DNA from 3 places in the Pseudoalteromonas sp. SG41-5 genome. Region 2 is predicted to be linked to each of the others. Evidence: predicted binding sites of a transcription regulator. Region 2 holds the regulator's gene; each other region holds the start of a gene.
What was found. The regulator sigma-54, encoded in region 2, starts transcription at its own class of promoters, with help from an activator protein. The targets are predictions, from matches to a motif close to GTTGGCACGNNNNTNGNNT.
Positions count from the first base shown of each region.

Region 1: a site for sigma-54 is predicted at 2,532-2,550, ahead of H5232_RS13545 (CsbD family protein). Genes of this name have one in related genera too.
Region 3: a site for sigma-54 is predicted at 2,659-2,677, ahead of H5232_RS00960 (EF-hand domain-containing protein). Genes of this name have one in related genera too.

Region 1 is NZ_JACJFH010000048.1:20,466-26,369, forward strand. It holds gene hrpB (ATP-dependent helicase HrpB) at 1-2,330, opposite strand, end outside; gene H5232_RS13545 (CsbD family protein) at 2,600-2,797, shown strand; gene H5232_RS13550 (RpiB/LacA/LacB family sugar-phosphate isomerase) at 3,017-3,649, shown strand; gene H5232_RS13555 (hypothetical protein) at 3,713-4,471, opposite strand; gene H5232_RS13560 (DKNYY domain-containing protein) at 4,651-5,904, opposite strand, start outside.
Region 2 is NZ_JACJFH010000074.1:8,633-14,536, forward strand. It holds gene ptsN (PTS IIA-like nitrogen regulatory protein PtsN) at 1-435, opposite strand, end outside; gene hpf (ribosome hibernation promoting factor) at 440-727, opposite strand; gene H5232_RS16785 (RNA polymerase factor sigma-54) at 756-2,252, opposite strand; gene lptB (LPS export ABC transporter ATP-binding protein) at 2,319-3,044, opposite strand; gene lptA (lipopolysaccharide transport periplasmic protein LptA) at 3,041-3,574, opposite strand; gene lptC (LPS export ABC transporter periplasmic protein LptC) at 3,564-4,118, opposite strand; gene kdsC (3-deoxy-manno-octulosonate-8-phosphatase KdsC) at 4,115-4,666, opposite strand; gene H5232_RS16810 (KpsF/GutQ family sugar-phosphate isomerase) at 4,666-5,637, opposite strand; gene H5232_RS16815 (calcium/sodium antiporter) at 5,663-5,904, opposite strand, start outside.
Region 3 is NZ_JACJFH010000002.1:75,343-81,246, reverse strand. It holds gene H5232_RS00975 (sigma 54-interacting transcriptional regulator) at 1-380, opposite strand, end outside; gene H5232_RS00970 (hypothetical protein) at 383-925, opposite strand; gene H5232_RS00965 (HAMP domain-containing sensor histidine kinase) at 927-2,396, opposite strand; gene H5232_RS00960 (EF-hand domain-containing protein) at 2,712-2,939, shown strand; gene H5232_RS00955 (hypothetical protein) at 2,962-3,189, shown strand; gene H5232_RS00950 (EF-hand domain-containing protein) at 3,300-3,536, shown strand; gene H5232_RS00945 (EF-hand domain-containing protein) at 3,549-3,785, shown strand; gene H5232_RS00940 (amidohydrolase) at 3,906-5,570, shown strand; gene H5232_RS00935 (YgjV family protein) at 5,580-5,807, opposite strand.

The DNA.
Region 1 (5,904 bases), on a different contig from region 2:
ACCTCCCGATAGCTGGTTTGCCAAAAGCCAGCAAGATCTTGTGTTAGTTGTAAAGGTCGTCTTGCTGGTGAGAGTAGTTCCATTAATAAGGGTAACTTGCCTTGCGCTAATATTGGCGTACTGATCATGCCGTACACTTCTTGCATACGAACACTGAGTTTTGCGGGGCCGTCGAGTTGATATTCAATACGAATATTTGAGCCACTTGGAACTGACACTCTCAGCGGGAATAAATCATTTAACGCATTTTGTTGTTGCCAATTAAAACAACTTTGCAAGGCATTAAAGTAGTTAAACTTTTTCAACTGTTCGAGGGTTTTTATATCTTCCAGAAAAGCACCTAACCAAAGCTGTGCGTCATCGATTAAGCTTTGTTTAGTGATGACAGGAAATTGCTCCGGCATTAAATTACTGGCTAAACACATACGAATAAGTAACTGCTCACTGTCGCTTTGCTCATTAAATAATTCAAAGCCTTGTTTTTGAAATAAAGTTAACCACGCTTTCGCCCGCTCACTTTTATCAAGCGGATGTTTACTCGGTTGGCTAGTAACTGTAATTGCCCCTAGTTTGACTTCATCTTGATGAATAAAGCGCCCTGTTTTTTCGTCAAATTCACAGCGCGTTTGTGCAGTAAATAAATGTGTCAGCTCATCCTCAATCTCTGCAGGAGTAAACGCAACAGCTGCAAAAATACGACTGCCTTTTTGGCCTCCCATTGAAGCAATTGCAAGGTAGTCCTCGTTATGCCAATGCTCGTTGTTTAGCTCAGCACCTGCGCCATTGGTAAGCAAGTAACCATTGCCACGCTTTTTAGCTAATCGATCTGGAAAAGCAAACGCCACCAGCAAAGCCAAATAAGTGGTTTGTAGTTCGCGTACTTCAGTTAGCTTTAATCGCTTTAACCAAAATCTCAGTTGCTGTTTAAATACCGGATGTGGCCGAGCATGTTGGCTGTGTAATGCTAAACTTAAATCTGCGGCATGGCTAATCCGACTCTCTAATAACGCAATTAAATACGCCGCTAATGTATAAATACCTGGCATCTGAGGTTCGAGTTGCTGCGCTTTAATTAGCATGTGCGCTAGGCGAATATCCGCGCCAAAACTTAGCATACGTGTACCGAGGGGGGTCAATTTATTGTTATTATCGAGCGCCTCTAACATTTGCAGTAATTTTGTTGCTTGCTGTATTTGTTGTGCTGTTGGACTATCTAACAAGCTTAGATCAGTTAACTCCGCGCCCCAGAATTTTGCCTCCAATAATAATTGGCTAATATCAGCACTTAAAATTTCTGGCGCATCATGGCTATTACGCCGCTCAAAGGTTTGTTTTGAACCAAGCCTATAAACTACACCGGGCTCAATACGCCCAGCCCGCCCAGCTCGTTGAATTGCCGATGAGCGAGAAATACTTTGTGTGGTGAGTTCAGTAACGCCAGTTTTTAAATTAAAACTAGCAGCGCGGCGCTTGCCACTATCAACCACAATACGAATACCTTCAATGGTTAAGCTAGTTTCGGCAACATTGGTGGTCAGCACCACTTTACGAGTACCTTTTGCCGCAGGGGCAATTGCAGCTTGTTGAGATGCTTTATCTTGTTCACCAAACAGAGTAACTACATGGCAATTTGCAGGCAAATCTGACAGCGCTTGTTGTACGCGGTTGATCTCATATTGACCGGGCAAAAAAACTAACGCACTGCCTGTTTGTTCAACTAAAGCTTGTTTGATAATACTGGCCATAGCGTCAAGCCAGCGGCTTTCATCTTTAATGGGTATGTAAATTTCATCGATGGGAAAGCTACGCCCGTGGGAACTAATAATTGAACAATCAAAAAACTGCTGATAGCGTTCGCTATCAAGGGTTGCCGACATCAATAAAATCGTTAAATCATCACGCAGTGCAGCTTGAGATTCTAATGCAAACGCTAATGCGGTATCGGCCGCAATAGAGCGCTCATGAAATTCATCAAATATCAGTAGGTCAACGCCACTGAGCTCTGGGTCGTTTTGTAGCATACGCGTGAGCATGCCCTCAGTAACAATTTCAAGGCGGGTATTAACACTGACTTTGGTTTCCTGCCTGATACGTAAACCAACGCTTTGCCCTACGGTTTCGTTTTGGCACTGTGCTAAATAGTTGGCAATATTACGTGCAGCTAAGCGACGCGGCTCAAGCATGACAATGTGCTTAAAGTGCCCGTCGCGCATCAACTGCAATGGTAACCATGTTGACTTACCCGCACCCGGCGGCGCTTGCAGTAAGGTAATCGGATCACTTTGTAATGTAGTAACGAGTTGTTGATATATTTCTTGAACCGGCAGCACAGCTATTTATCCTAAATTGCATTGCCGATATTGTAACAAAAAACTGCAGTAAATCAGATTCATAAAATCGGTGATTATTGAGTGTTTGCAATAATTACAGACCGTTGCGTAGATTTTTTAGCTTATAATCTATTAAAAACTCATCTCTAAATAATAAAAACATTAACCAATTGATTATTAATAATAAAGTTATAATTTAATTTTGGTACAAGCCTTGCTACTTTATAACTGAAAGTAAATTCACAAACCGACATTATAAGGAGCGAATTATGAACAGTGATCGTATCGAAGGTAATTGGAAAGAACTTAAAGGTAAAGCGCAACGTAAATGGGGCGATCTTACTGACGGTGATTTAGATAAAATTGAAGGTAGCCGTAAAGAGCTGGTTGGTAAAATTCAACAAGCATACGGTAAATCGAAAGAAGAAGCTGAGCGTGAAGTTGATGAGTTTGAAAAAGGCCATTAATCAAAAACGCTAGGTAACTACAAAACCGCCTGAGCAGGCGGTTTTTATTTTTAAACTCAAATAGCTGCTTTCATACTGAAGTTAAACTCAAAGCTCCTATGGTACTTCCTAACCTCTAGCAACTTACACAAATACTAATATTTAATAGATAACAACATTTACCACCGGTAGCATTGATATGTAGAATCAACTCAACGTTAACAAAATTGGTAGAGTCAAATGAAAATCGCATTAATGAACGAATTCAGTCAAGCGGCAAAAAACCCAATAGTACTTGAACAGCTTAACACTGTTGCTAATGCACAAAATCACCAAGTATTTAATGTGGGTATGGATGGCGATAACGATCATCGACTAACCTATATTCACCTAGGAATTATCGCAAGCTTACTGCTCAACTCTAAAGCGGTAGATTTTGTAGTGACCGGTTGTGGCACAGGTCAAGGCGCACTCATGGCGAGCAATGCGTTTCCTGGTGTGAGCTGTGGTTATTGTATTGATCCATCAGATGCTTACCTATTTGCACAAATAAACAATGGTAATGCACTCGCTTTACCCTATGCAAAAGGCTTTGGCTGGGGCGCTGAGTTAAATATTAAATATATATTTGAAAAAGCATTTACCGGCGAAAAAGGCCAAGGGTATCCAGCAGAACGTAAAGAGTCACAAGTAACAAATGCAGGTATTTTAAATCAACTAAAAGTGGATGTTGCTAAAGATTACTTAAGCGCACTTGAAGCTATTGATCCTGAGCTGATTAAACAAGCGATTGGCGGACCACGTTTTCAAGAGTGCTTTTTCGCACATTGCCAAGACGACGCAATTGCTGCGTTTGTTAAAGCGCGTATTTAATAAAATAGCGCCCTATATTTAAGGGGAGAACCCTCCCCTTTTTGCATCTAAGATAATTAACTTTTAACTTCCAGTGTTGATAATATCCTGAGACAAAATGCGCTTATCATCTTTATATACTTCAAGCCAACCTGGTGGTGAGGTATCACAGCCAATCACTGTAACTTGTAATACGTAGCTGTAACGGCCGTTTTTAAATGTGTAACTATGATTACCGCCACTGCCCTCAAATTCGATCTCACCTTTTAGTAAGACTATATCTGGCTTATCGCTGGTTTTTTTATCAATGCTCCACGACGCATAGCGGAAGTTTCCATCACCTAAGTCATCAATGCGAATACGGTATTTAGCTGTTTGCCAATCTAAAATAGGCTCTACAAAAGCATTAATACTTGGGTGAAGCGCTTGCTTATCAGCTGCTATTAAATTTTTAGCCAGCAATTGTTCTTTAGCTGTTTGGTAATTGATACCGATGATTTTCCCATCCGTATCTACCCAAACGACACCGCTATTTAGCATAATGCCGCGCCAACCTACTTTATCCCAGTCAGTATCGATATTTGAATCAACAATCTGTTTAATAAGCGTCTCATCAAACACGTCATCAAAACGCTCAACTAACTCAGCTTCATTATTAATATCAGGCACTGGATATGTGCGCGAAAGCGGATAACGAATATGTGAGGAAATAGCCGCTTTATCGTGGTTTTTAAATGCTTTTATAAGATCTACAATAGGCTGTTGATATTGTTGCTCAAGCGCAAAACTATTTGCGCTAAACATGAGCGATAAAAATAAGCCGGTATAATATAAAAATTTCATTTAAGTCCTTTATTTTGATGATTCAGTTAATGAACATCATGTTATTTATCTGTTTAGGTTTATACCATTCACAACAACTTTTAGCCATGTTGCCCAAAGTCAATATTGTGTAAATTGATGTAGCGACTAATCAGGAGCAACATACGCCTTTATAGACTCTACAACGCGTTAATTCAATTTTATAAACAAACGATATGACCATTACGAATAGTGAACTGATGATTATCATCAACAAACTGCGCATAACCCATAATTTTAAAGCTAGCGGGATCAGCGTGTTCTACCTTCTTATCACGAAAGTAGACATTATTTTTATCAACGGACACGTTATTACCTATCACTTTAAATGAAGAGACATCCGCATCCATGATTTCACTATCAATAAAAAACACTCGCAGATTATCAATCGCGTAGACTTCATCAAGAAATACGGTTTCATCAGCATTTAAAGGTAAAAGGTGCTGATTATGATAAACCCCTTGATTGTCTCGTTGAAAAAACCGAGTACTCAGTTGATACGAAGATGCCTCTGCACCACTTAAATAATGTGTTTTATAATAAACATGGCGGTTATCTTTCACAATGTCATCATTAAGTATCTTCATATTACTTACTTCAATATCAAGACGGGTTGACTGGTAATAAAGCGTGTTGTTGTCGTGAATAAAATTATGATTTAAAATCGTAACGTCAAGAGGATTAAGTTCAGGGAGTTTTTCTTGATTACAAAAAACAGCTTTTTTATCACGCGAAAAGCCATACTCTAATACCTCAAAGGTATCAGGATCAGCATCTTGTATCGCTAACTCTTGAAAATACACTGTATCAGGCGTTTTTAAAAAACACTCATCTATAAGTACAATATTCTCGGTATTAATATCAAAGATGGTATCTACTATTTCAAAATCATTATCAAAAATATAGACATTACTTTTATCTTTAAAGCGATTGTCATCAAGGGCTTCAAACGTATTTGGGTCGCCTTTATCAAGTAATTCTTGTTGGTAAAATAATCGATCAGCACAGGCATAAAATGGAAAAATCAGCCTATGCCACTCTTTTGCATTTGCACCTGCAATAACGCCTCTGTTTGAGATGATTTTATCATCCACTCTTAATAACAATTCATCAAAAATTTCTGCTGTTTCGTAACCCCCTTCATAAACAACCTCATCTTTATAATAAATATGGGTTTCATCTTTCGCCCAAGTACAATTGATTGAAGAAAAAGAAGCTAAATCAGCGTCAAACGGATGTTCTTTATCAGCCCAATACAGGGTATCGTTTACGGCAAAGTAATCATTATCGTAATCAACAAATACATCATCACACTGGGCTATTTGTGTAATATTTAGAAAGTCAGTATAAATGCCGTTTTTATCACCAACAAAACTTTGTGAAATATAATAGAAACTCTCAGCATCAAATAGAGC
Region 2 (5,904 bases):
TACGTGATACAAATCTTGGTCTGTTTTTGCGCTACGTAGTTGTTTACAAAAATCTTTGTCGTTGAGTTTATCAGCAATTGTGGCTAACGTCTTCAAATGAAGTTGGCTATCACCATCTGGCACGATGAGAGCTACAAATATATCAACTGGGCGATTATCTATCGCATCAAAATCAATCGGTGATTCACTCACTATAATTATTGCTAGCGGGTTTTCAACACCACTCATACGGCCATGAGGAATAGCAATACCACGACCAATACCCGTACTACCTAGTTTTTCTCTCGACAGTAGTGCGTTGAGGATTTCTTGTTGTGATAGCTGAGGAAGTTGTTCATGAGCCAATTGGCTGATAAATTCAATGATCCGTTTTTTGCTATTAAAAAGGACCGCAGCTTTACTGCAGTCCTGGCAAATAAGTGAGCTTAATTTCATAGTGTTAGTGTCGAGCGTGCTTCTCTTTGTGTTTAATTACCTGACGGTCAAGTTTGTCGATTAGTCCGTCAATGGCTGCATACATGTCTTGGTGCTCAGTTGAGGCAAATAATTCAGCGCCACTGACATGTAATGTGGCTTCTGCTTTTTGGCTTAGCTTTTCTACATCAAGAATGACATGGACATTATTGATATGATCAAAATGCCTTTCAAGCTTGGCAAACTTATTGTTTACATAGTCTCTTAATGAATCAGTAATTTCTACATGACGACCAGTTAAATTTAGTTGCATAAGCATTTTCCTCTTGTGATTTTACGCCTTAAATCAAACTTTTACGTTGATTTGACGGTGGAATAGCCAGCGACTCGCGGTATTTTGCAATAGTCCGTCTAGCTACTTTGATACCTTGCTCTGCCAATATATCTGCAATCTTACTATCACTCAATGGTTTCGCTGAGTTTTCTGCACTGATCAATTTTCTGATCAATGCTCGAATGGCTGTCGATGAGCATTCGCCGCCGTTCTCAGTACTTACATGGCTCGAGAAAAAATATTTTAACTCAAATATACCACGAGGGGTATGCATGTATTTTTGGGTGGTTACACGAGAAATTGTTGATTCGTGCATCTCAACCATTTCGGCAACGTCGTTTAGTACCATAGGGCGCATGGCCTCAGGGCCATGCTCAAAGAATCCTTGCTGCTGTTTAACAATGCAGTTGGTTACTTTGAGTAACGTCTCGTTACGACTTTCTAGGCTTTTAATAAACCATTTAGCTTCTTGCAAATGCGAGCGTATAAATTGGCTGTCAGTGCTTGATTTTACAGAGCGTGACATCGCCGCATATTGGCTGTTCACTCTAATTTTTGGCATGCTGTCTGGATTGAGTTCAACCACCCAGCGACCTTTAATTTTTTTCACCGAAACGTCAGGAATAACATACTCTGATTCTTCGCGTACTATGGTATCCGCAGGCTTTGGGTTAAGGCTGTGGATCAGTGTCATTACTTCTTTTAGTTCATCTTCTTTAAGCTTAGTCTTTTTCATCAAAGTGCGATAGTCACGACTAGCTAATAAATCGATATGATCAGTTAAAATCATTTTTGTCTCGCTAATCCAAGGAGTTGCAGGATCAAATTGATTTAATTGAATACATAAACATTCTTGTAGGCTGCGCGCAGCAATACCAACAGGGTCAAACAACTGAATGCGTTTTAACACTGCTTGCACTTCGTCGAGTTCGATTTCTTCTTCGTTATTACCTTGATTTAAGCTTTCTGCGATGTCTTCGCAGCTCAAGGTTAAAATACCTGAATCGTCAACGGCTTCAACAATGGCAATGGCAATGGCTTCATCGGTTGGACTAAAAGGTGTGAGTTGTAATTGCCACATTAGATATTCGTGCAAGGTTTCAGTTGAGGCACCTTGATAAATTGACTCATCTTCAGGCATTGGCCCAGATGACGTATTTGGCGCAGCACTCATGTATTCGTCCCAGGTGACGTCCATAGCCATTTCGTCACTTAAGGTCTCTTTACTTAATGCTTCGCTACTTTCTTGTTCATATTCGCTTGGCTTGTCGTCTGCTGATGCGCTAACGGTTAAGTCATCGTTATCTTGTTTTTGTTCGTTTTTACCAGCCGTGTCGTCTGAATATTCATGTTCTTCTAGCTCTAACAATGGATTGCTGTCGAGCGCTTCTTGAATTTCTTGCTGGAGATCCAATGTACTGAGTTGCAATAAGCGAATTGCTTGTTGCAGCTGTGGTGTCATTGTAAGTTGCTGGCCCATGCGCAGCTGGAGTGATTGCCTCATGTATCTCTAACAATCCTTTTATTGTTATCATCGTTAAGTCTAGCAGATACTTAGCCGAGCGTGGCTTTATAGCCTAAATTGCTCGCCCAGGTAAACATCGCGGACTGTTTGGTCGGCGAGTACATGCTCAGGGGTACCTGATGCAATTAACTCCCCATGAGAAACTATGTAGGCTTTTTCACAAACATCAAGGGTTTCTCGTACATTGTGGTCGGTAATAAGCACGCCAATACCACGGTTTTTAAGGTGTTCAATAATCTTCTTTATATCTAACACTGAAATAGGATCAACGCCAGCAAAAGGCTCATCAAGTAAGATAAATTTTGGGTTTGCGGCTAAAGCGCGTGCAATTTCAACTCGACGACGTTCACCGCCAGATAATGCCATACCTTGGCTGTCGCGGATATGTTGAATGCTAAACTCATCAAGTAAGCTGTCGAGCGCTTCTTCTCTGGCTTGTTTATTCAGCTCTTTACGAGTTTCTAAAATAGCCATCAGGTTTTGATAAACAGTTAATTTACGGAAGATGGATGATTCTTGTGGCAGGTAGCCAATCCCTAACCGTGCGCGACTGTGCATTGGCAGTAAGGTGATGTCATTATCATCAATACTGATTTTACCTTTGTCGCTTGGAACTAAACCCACAATCATATAAAAGGTGGTGGTTTTACCAGCGCCATTAGGACCCAATAAGCCAACAATGCTGCCTGCGCTAACTTCTAAACCCACGCTTTTTACAACTTGGCGACCTTTATAGCTTTTTGCTAGAAATTCAGCTTTTAATGTACTCATGGCTGCCCTTTAGATTTGTCTTTTTTACTGTCTACTGGTACCAAAATGGTGTGCACACGATCGCTTGAGCTTGCGCCTTTTTCAGCACTGATCAGTTGCTGGTCCATATCATAGGTAATGCTTTTGGCATTGATTTTTTGACCTGCCTGAGTGACTTGTGCATTGCCAACCAAGGTTAAATAGCGCTTAGCGACATCGTAACGGACTTCATCAGCACTGGCACTCATTACTGTGCCATCAGTTTGTTTTTCTTCAAAGTAAGCCGGACTGCCAGTTGCGACAAGTAGTTGTTTGTTATCGCCTAAATCTTCGCGCTTATGGACTTCAAGTCGATCCGCTTTGATACGGCGGTTACCATGAATGATTTCAACATTTTTTTCAAAAATACCGATATTGTCTTTCAGTTGGGCAAGCTGCGTGTCAGCACTGATAGAGACTTGATCTGCAGGTGGTGTCGTATTTTCAGCAAAGCTTGCAAAAGCAATGAATAAGCTTGGTATAACAAGCAAGTGAGCAAATTTATTGGTCATAATATATGGTTCGCGTATGGTTAATTAGTTCTACCACTTCGGCTTTTAAGTCGGCATGGAGACCGCGCCCAGTGATTTTTAAATTTGGTCCGATTAATTCAACTGGTTGTTCTGAACTCATGGTTTGTAGTTCAATATCAACCTGAATATTATCTGCGTTTATATGTTCAATCATGGCATTATTGGTCAGGTTTTTAGCAACCACATTACCTTCTAAAATTAATTGATGATTTTCATATAAGGTGGCTTCATCGGCATTAATTTGCCACGTCTGCTGTTGATTATAGAGTGTAAAAATAGGTTGTTCAAAGTAAGTGAACCCTAACTGTTGGTAGAGTTCCATTTTTGCAGCTGTTACTTTGTGGCTAATTTTACCTTGTTCATCAAATGCGGTTTGTTTTAATGCCACCGCAGTATAATCAGGTTTTGCTATTATATCTTCTTGGTGTTGTTTTATGGCGGTACTTTGATAAAAATACGGATACCACAGCCATACCATGCAGCCGACAAATAATACGCATAATATTAAACGCGCACTATTCATGAGCTCGTGCCTTCGCTGGTTAATGATTTACCATTTTCGAGCATTAATAAATCAGTGAGTTCACGCACCGCCCCAAAGCCACCAGGTAGCATGGTTGTATAATGTGAAATGCGTTTGATTAGTGGATGCGCATCATTTACTGCCACCGCAAAACCAACCAATTCCATTACCGGCAAGTCAGGTCCGTCATCGCCTATGTAAGCTATTTGTTCATCGCTTAACTGCAATTTATCCTTGAGCTGTTGATAAGCTTGCAACTTGTTTTCTTGGCCTTGGTAAATATGCGGTACTGTCAGGCTAGTCATCCGTTGCTGAACTATCTGTGAATGACGACCGGTGATCACGGCAACTTCAAAACCGCTATTGATCAGTGCTTTGATACCAAAGCCATCTTTAGTATTAAACGCTTTGAGTTCTTCACCTTGGTTACCAAGATAAATACGACCATCTGAAAACACCCCATCGATATCACAGATCAGGAGTTTGATTTTTTGTGCTCGCTCGCGAGCATCATCTGAAAGTGGCTGATATAAGTCAGCAAACTGCATTATAAAACTCCTGCTTTGAGCAAATCTTGCATATTAAGAGCACCAATAGGGTGGTGTTTATTATCAACTACAATTAAGCCATTGATACGCTTATTCTCCATGATATTGAGTGCCTCGGCGGCAAGCATATCAGCGGTTGCAGTAGTGCAAGAGCGGGTCATGACAGTGCTTATCAAAGTACTGTGAATATCTATTCGTTGCTCTAAAATTCGGCGTAAATCACCATCAGTAAAAAGCCCCGCAAGTTGCCCTGTGTCATCAACAATAGCTGTCATACCTAAGCCTTTTGCCGACATTTCGATTAATGCATCTTTGATACATTGCTTATCATTGATCATAGGCGTTGCTGGGCCACTGTGCATAATATCTTTTAAACACAATAGTAAACGTTTGCCTAAGCTACCACCAGGATGCGATAGCGCAAAGTCATCGGCGGTAAAGCCACGGGTTTCTAGCAGAGCAACGGCTATTGCATCACCCATCGCAAGTGTTGCAGTCGTGCTTGCAGTCGGAGCGAGTCCTAATGGGCAGGCCTCTTGACTTACTTTGATGCATACATGAGCATCAGCCCAATTTGCCATTGATGATTCAGGGTTACCTGTCATGGCGATCATTTTTGCGCCAATACGTTTAATAACCGGAATAATATTCAGTACTTCGCTGGTTTCGCCTGAGTTTGAAATAAGCATAACCACGTCATCACGAGTGATCATCCCTAAATCACCATGACTTGCTTCACCCGGATGGACAAAAAACGCAGGCGTGCCAGTGCTTGCCAGTGTTGCAGCAATTTTATTACCAATATGCCCTGATTTCCCCATACCGACTACTATGATCCTACCGTGACATTGATACATCAATTGGCAAGCTTGATTAAAGTTTTCGTCTAGATATTGGGTTATATCAAGCAGTGCTTGGCGCTCTATTTCTAGCACCCGCTTACCTTGTTCAATAAAATTTAACTGCGTCATTGTGTTATCCATTTTGTGGCTAGCATTAAGCAACTTGGCTGAAAATATAACCTTGATAGATTAAAAACGCGACCAATAACAGGCCACCTTCAACTCTATTAATGCGTCTTGTGCCCCTAAAACTCAAGGACATAGCAATAAGGGCTATGGTGGCACCAATCATTATTAAGGCATCACGGTTTGCAGCTGAAGGATCAATAATTGAAGGGTTGATAATCCCAGCCAGTGGCAACACAGCTAAAATGTTAAATATATTTGAGCCAACAA
Region 3 (5,904 bases), on a different contig from region 2:
TGAATTTCAATCGCTTTTGCTAAACTATCAAATAACTCATCTTTATCTACCGGTTTAGTAATAAAGGCAAAAATACCTTGCTTCGTCGCTTCAACAGCATCAGGAATAGACCCATGAGCTGTCATCATCAACACTGGCAGCGCTGGGTAGCGATTTTGTAACTGACGGTGTAATGCCATACCATCCATTTCATCCATGCGTAAGTCTGTAACCACAGCATCAAACACATTATTTTTTAATAACTGTAGCGCAGCGATACCGCTTTCGCAGGTAGTCACTTGATAGCCTTTAGATTCTATGCGAATAGCCAATAGTTTTAATAAACTTGCATCATCATCGACCAGTAAAATTCGCGCGCCTTGGTTTTGCTCTGTTGACATAATTACTGCTCCTTAGTTTCTTCGCGTAGTAATAGTTGCTGCTCGATGGCTGCCAGTGATGACAGGGTTTCTTGCATTTTATTATTCAGCGCTTGCTGCTGTTCTTTAGCGTTGATCTGCTGTTTTATTTGTTGTTTTTGCAGCCATAAATACTGTTTTATATCATCTGGCCAATAATAAGCTTGATCCAGTTTTAGCAGCTGCGTTAATACTTTTTCCGGTGCTAATACATTATTTTTACAACTAAAATCAAAATAATTCTGAAGCTCTTTAGCACCAATATAAACCGTTTTACTCGCTGCCACTTGAAAACCACCGCACGACTTTGCATGCCAACCAATAACCGTTTCGGCAGGTGCATACATAGGATCGGTTTTCGGCCTAGGTTTCGGATTCGGTAAACTATCCCCTTGTGGTGTAGTCACCTTACCCGGTTGTTCAGCTTCAGGGTTGCTTTTATTTACTGGCTGCTCAGTTAACTCACACCCTGCGAGCCCTAAGGTTGTAATGCAAACCACTAAAATGGCATTTAAACGCACGCCCATGCTAATTAACTCCTTGGTTTTTATTGGTTGGAGGGATGATTGGGATTTGAATTATAAAACGACAGCCTTGTGGTTCATTATGCTCAACGTGTAAAGTACCCATCAATTGCTCAACAGACTCTTTTACAATGGTAAGCCCTAAGCCACTACCTTGAGCGGTTACATCTTTAGCATTCTTACCTTGATAAAAGGCACTGAATATATGTGATTTCTCTTGCTCTTTAATACCGGTGCCTTGATCGCTCACACTCATAGTCAAAGTACGACCAGCTAATGACAGAGCAATATTGACCGCCTGTCCTGCTGGTGAAAACTTTAAGCCATTAGAGATCAACTGAATTAAGATCATTTCAACAAGCTCTGCAGCAATTTCCAGTGGTTGCTCGGGTAACTCACAATGCCAACATAAGCTTTGCTTACGCGCCACTAAACGATGTTCAAAATGGCTGTTTATCTTGGTTATTAATTGCGAGAATTCCAGCTCACTTAAGTCTTCTTTGCTGCTGCGAATCGCATTGTAACTAAGTAAACTATCGATCATAGCGCGCAAACGCACCATGCTCTGAGTAATTAACGCCAACACCGCTTGCTGCTCTTTGTTAATTGGCCCAACGATTTCATCGGCAAGTAAGTCAGTGCCCTCAACCATTGACGCTAATGGAGTTTTCAATTCATGGGTAACATGGCGTAAAAAAGTATCTTTTTGTTGCTCTAATTGATGCAACTGCTCTTGCACCCATTGTAATTTATTTCCTAGTTCAACCAACTCAGCAGAGCCTTGTACAGCTATTTTTTGTTGCCAATGACCTTGCCCAAGCTTATCAATAACCGACGTTAATCCTTTTAAGCGACCACTTATACGCCATAAAAAACCACCACCTACTAGTAAAGTTAATGGGATAAGTGCTATTAACCAATTGATAAATGAGCTTTGCAAAGCTTTTAACTGTTGCTGATTTTTAGTTATTTGCAGCTCATTTTGATCTCTTAGCCACACCGTTTGACGCGCAATAAATTCACTCACAGGAATAAACAATTGCGCATCTTGTTGTCCTTCAGTAACGAGTTGAGTATGCGCTAATTGCAATACCTGTGCGAGTTGCTGCCATTGCTTAATATACTCCCCCGTAGAACTTATAAAAGTTAGTTCATCAATGCTTTGTAGTGATGATTGCCACTTATCAACAATCAATTCATCGAGTGATTCGCTTTTCAGCACCCAGTTTTGTCGCGTTGCACGCTCTAAGCTATTGAGGTCTTGCTTAAGATTATTAAATGACTTGGTAATTTGATAATTTTCACTGACGATTTGTTGAGTTACTGCTAGCTGTTTATTCAGCGCATTTAAAAATACAATCACTACCAGTGATAATGGCAGCAGCGATAACAAAGTACTAAACAAAAACTGGCCTATTAAATTGGGTCGCCAACTAAGTAATGCACTGTACTTTTTAGCGAATGAGGCCATTATCGCTACTCCTTTAGTTAAATGTCTGATTATGGAAGGTGTTACTTATACACTAGCTGAATCAATAAGAATAATGAATAAGGCGAACTGTGTAGCGCTATATAAAGCGACTGACGCTAAATTGAAACAACTTAACCAACTGTTTTTTAAAAACTTAATCAATACCCGTTAAAAGTTGTTGCAAAAAAGACACACTGCCCAGTCATTTTTTCCCACTTATTATCATGCCAAAACATTAAGTCACTGATATTTTTACAATAAAAAAATTGGCATCGTTCTTGTAACATCCGTATCAACGACTGTTTATAAGGAAATAATATGAAAATATTAACACCGCTGTGCTTATGCATCAGCCTACTGCTTAGCTTTAACAGCTTTGCCATTGATGTCGAGGCCACCTTCGCAGAACTTGATAAAGACAGTAATGGCACATTGAGTGAAGCAGAAGCATCTGAAGATGCGGTATTACACGAAAGTTTTGAGCAAATTGACAAAGATCAAAATGGTCAAATTTCATTTGCTGAGTTTAAACAATTTTTGCAATAATTTTCCCAAAGGAAACACTGCTATGAAACAACTTATCGCCGCTTTTTCACTGATGTTTTTAGTCATTAGCGCCACTGTTTTAGCATCACAATTAAACGTTAAGTTTGCGCAATTAGATACCGACTCTGACGGACAAATTTCATTGCTTGAAGCCAAGCAAAACAACACGCTATTAAAGCAGTTTACTGATCTTGATGATAATAACGACGAGCAGTTATCTGAGCAAGAGTTCGCAAAGTTTAAATTTTAAAAGGCTTTAAAGTATTTGCCATAATCCCGGAGGGAATGTGTAAACGGATTTAATGTTGGGATTTAAATTATGGCAAATGCTTTATTCTTTTTGTTGGTAGGATGTAAATAATGAAAAGCATATTAATAATATTAAGTGTGTCGCTAGCCACCAGTTTTAGCGCAATGGCACTGGATGTAAAACAACGTTTTGATCATTTAGATAGCAATAAAGATGGCTATTTAACGCATAATGAGCTTGAACCACAACCACAATTGTTGAGTAACTTTAAACGTTGGGACAAAAACCAAGACAATAAAATTTCCCTATCTGAATTTAAGCGTTTTTTAACTAATAATCTAGATTAACGAGTTTCCCCAATGAAATTTTGTACACAACTGGGACTAAGTTTGTTATTTGTCAGTAGCTGTTGCAGTTTTGCAACAACTGATAATATAGCAGAACAATTCAAAAACTTAGACCGCGATAAAGACGGTCTTATCACGCGTTCAGAGTCAGCAAAAGATCCTGCCCTGTGGTCTCGTTTTAAAAACTATGACAGCGATAAAGATGGTAGATTATCACTGTCTGAATTTACTCTATATGCAAATAAATGAATAGCTAATTCATCAGCATAGTTGAAATGCACAACGATAAATAATTTATTATATTTAATTTGCAGACTCAGTATTCTCTGTTACTGTTTAACTAACAAAAGCAGAAAAAGAATTCTAACAATGAAATGCTTACTCGCCTGTTTAATCACTTTATCTTTACCTGTGCTAGCTGATACCACGGTGATCTACAATGCTAACGGTTACACTCCAACTTACAGTGGCCAATTACAGCAATTTTCTACACTGGTTATTAAAGATGGCAAAGTAGTAAAAGTAGGAGACGATAAACTAAAAGCGAGTTTCCCTAATGCTGCAGTATTTGATGCCGAGCAACAAACCTTATTACCTGGTTTAATTGACGCCCACGGTCATGTGATAGGACTTGGTAATAATTTAGCGCAACTCGATTTACGTGGCAGTATGTCGATTGCAGAAATACAAAAAAAACTTGCTGTATTTGCTAAAAATAACCAGGGCTGGATTATTGGCCGCGGTTGGAATCAAGAACTGTGGCCTAATAAGCAATTTCCTACTGCTGCTGACTTAGATAAAGTTGTCAAAGATGTTCCGGTGGTGCTTTCTCGTGTCGATAGCCACGCGATTTGGGTTAATAGCAAAGCGATGGAGTTAGCCAAATTAACACCCACAGTACAGTCACCAGCAGGTGGTGAAATTATTCGCAACCAAGCAGGTCAGCCTAGCGGTATTTTTGTCGATAAAGCCGAAAGTTTAATTACTGCACATATTCCAACGCCATCTGATCAAAACGTAAATAATGCCTTAAATCAAGCTGGCCAACATCTGCTCAGCTTAGGTATAACCTCAACCCACGATGCTGGGATTGATAAACAAACATGGCAAGTTTACAAGCAAAGAGCTGAACAAGGCACCTTACCGCTGCGCATAGTTGCAATGCTAAGTGCAACAGATCCGTCCCTTGAAGATATGCTCAGAGCCGGTCGCTATAAAGATCTTAACGATTTCATGTCTATTCGTAGTGTAAAAATATATGCTGATGGTGCGCTAGGTAGCCGTGGCGCCGCACTACAGGCCGATTACGCAGATAGAAAGAATCACCAAGGTTTAATGCTCGAAACTCAACAAAAACTAGAGCAGCTGTACACATTGAGCTTTAACCATGGTTTTAGCGCCAATACCCATGCCATCGGTGATAAAGCAAATCATATTGTGTTAGATGCCTATCAAAATGTATTTAAAAAAACCGGCGGGATTTTACTACGTAACCGTATAGAGCACGCACAGATAGTTGATCCAGCAGATATTCCTCGCTTCAAAGCACTTAAAATCATTCCATCAATGCAACCGGTGCATGCAACTTCTGATATGCATATGGCAGAGCAGCGCCTTAGCGATACACAATTACAAGGTGCATATGCTTGGCAAACGTTTTTAAAGCAAGGCTCAGTAGTAGCTGCAGGCTCAGATTATCCAGTTGAACTGGCCAACCCCTTTGACGGTTTGTATTCAGCAATTACTCGCCAAGATCACAATCAATTACCCGCTAATGGCTGGCGAGTCACTGAAGCACTGAGCAGAGAAGATGCACTCAGAGCATTCACGTTAGGTGCTGCGTATGCCGCACATCAAGAATTTAAATTAGGTAGTTTAGAGCAAGGAAAGTGGGCTGACTTTATTTTAATCAACAAAGACTATTTTAAAGTGCCAGTACAAGAAATTTTTACCATTGTCGTAAATCAAACATGGATTGGCGGTGAATTACGCTACCAAAAAGCACAAATTGATACACAGAGTAAGGCGCAATAAACCACGCTATTATTGTGGTTTTTGTTGTTGACGTTTGAGCTTAATTAAATGATAAATATTTACGAAGGTTAGCAAACCATTGGTGATAGCCACAGGCCATGCAGCAATCGCAATACCGTAAGCAGTGAAAGCAATACAACCGGCAAGATTAAACCAACGAAGTTTGCTCACATCACTCATAGTTAAAGAGGCAATAAGTAAAGCTGAGGCAAAATACCCCAAATATTCCCAACTCATTTGTTCTCTCCGGTACTTTAGGTTAGCATTGCAAATGTTGTAGTTTAGGCAAAGTTATTCCACAATATAGCAATAGTATAAAAAGGCTAACTTACTA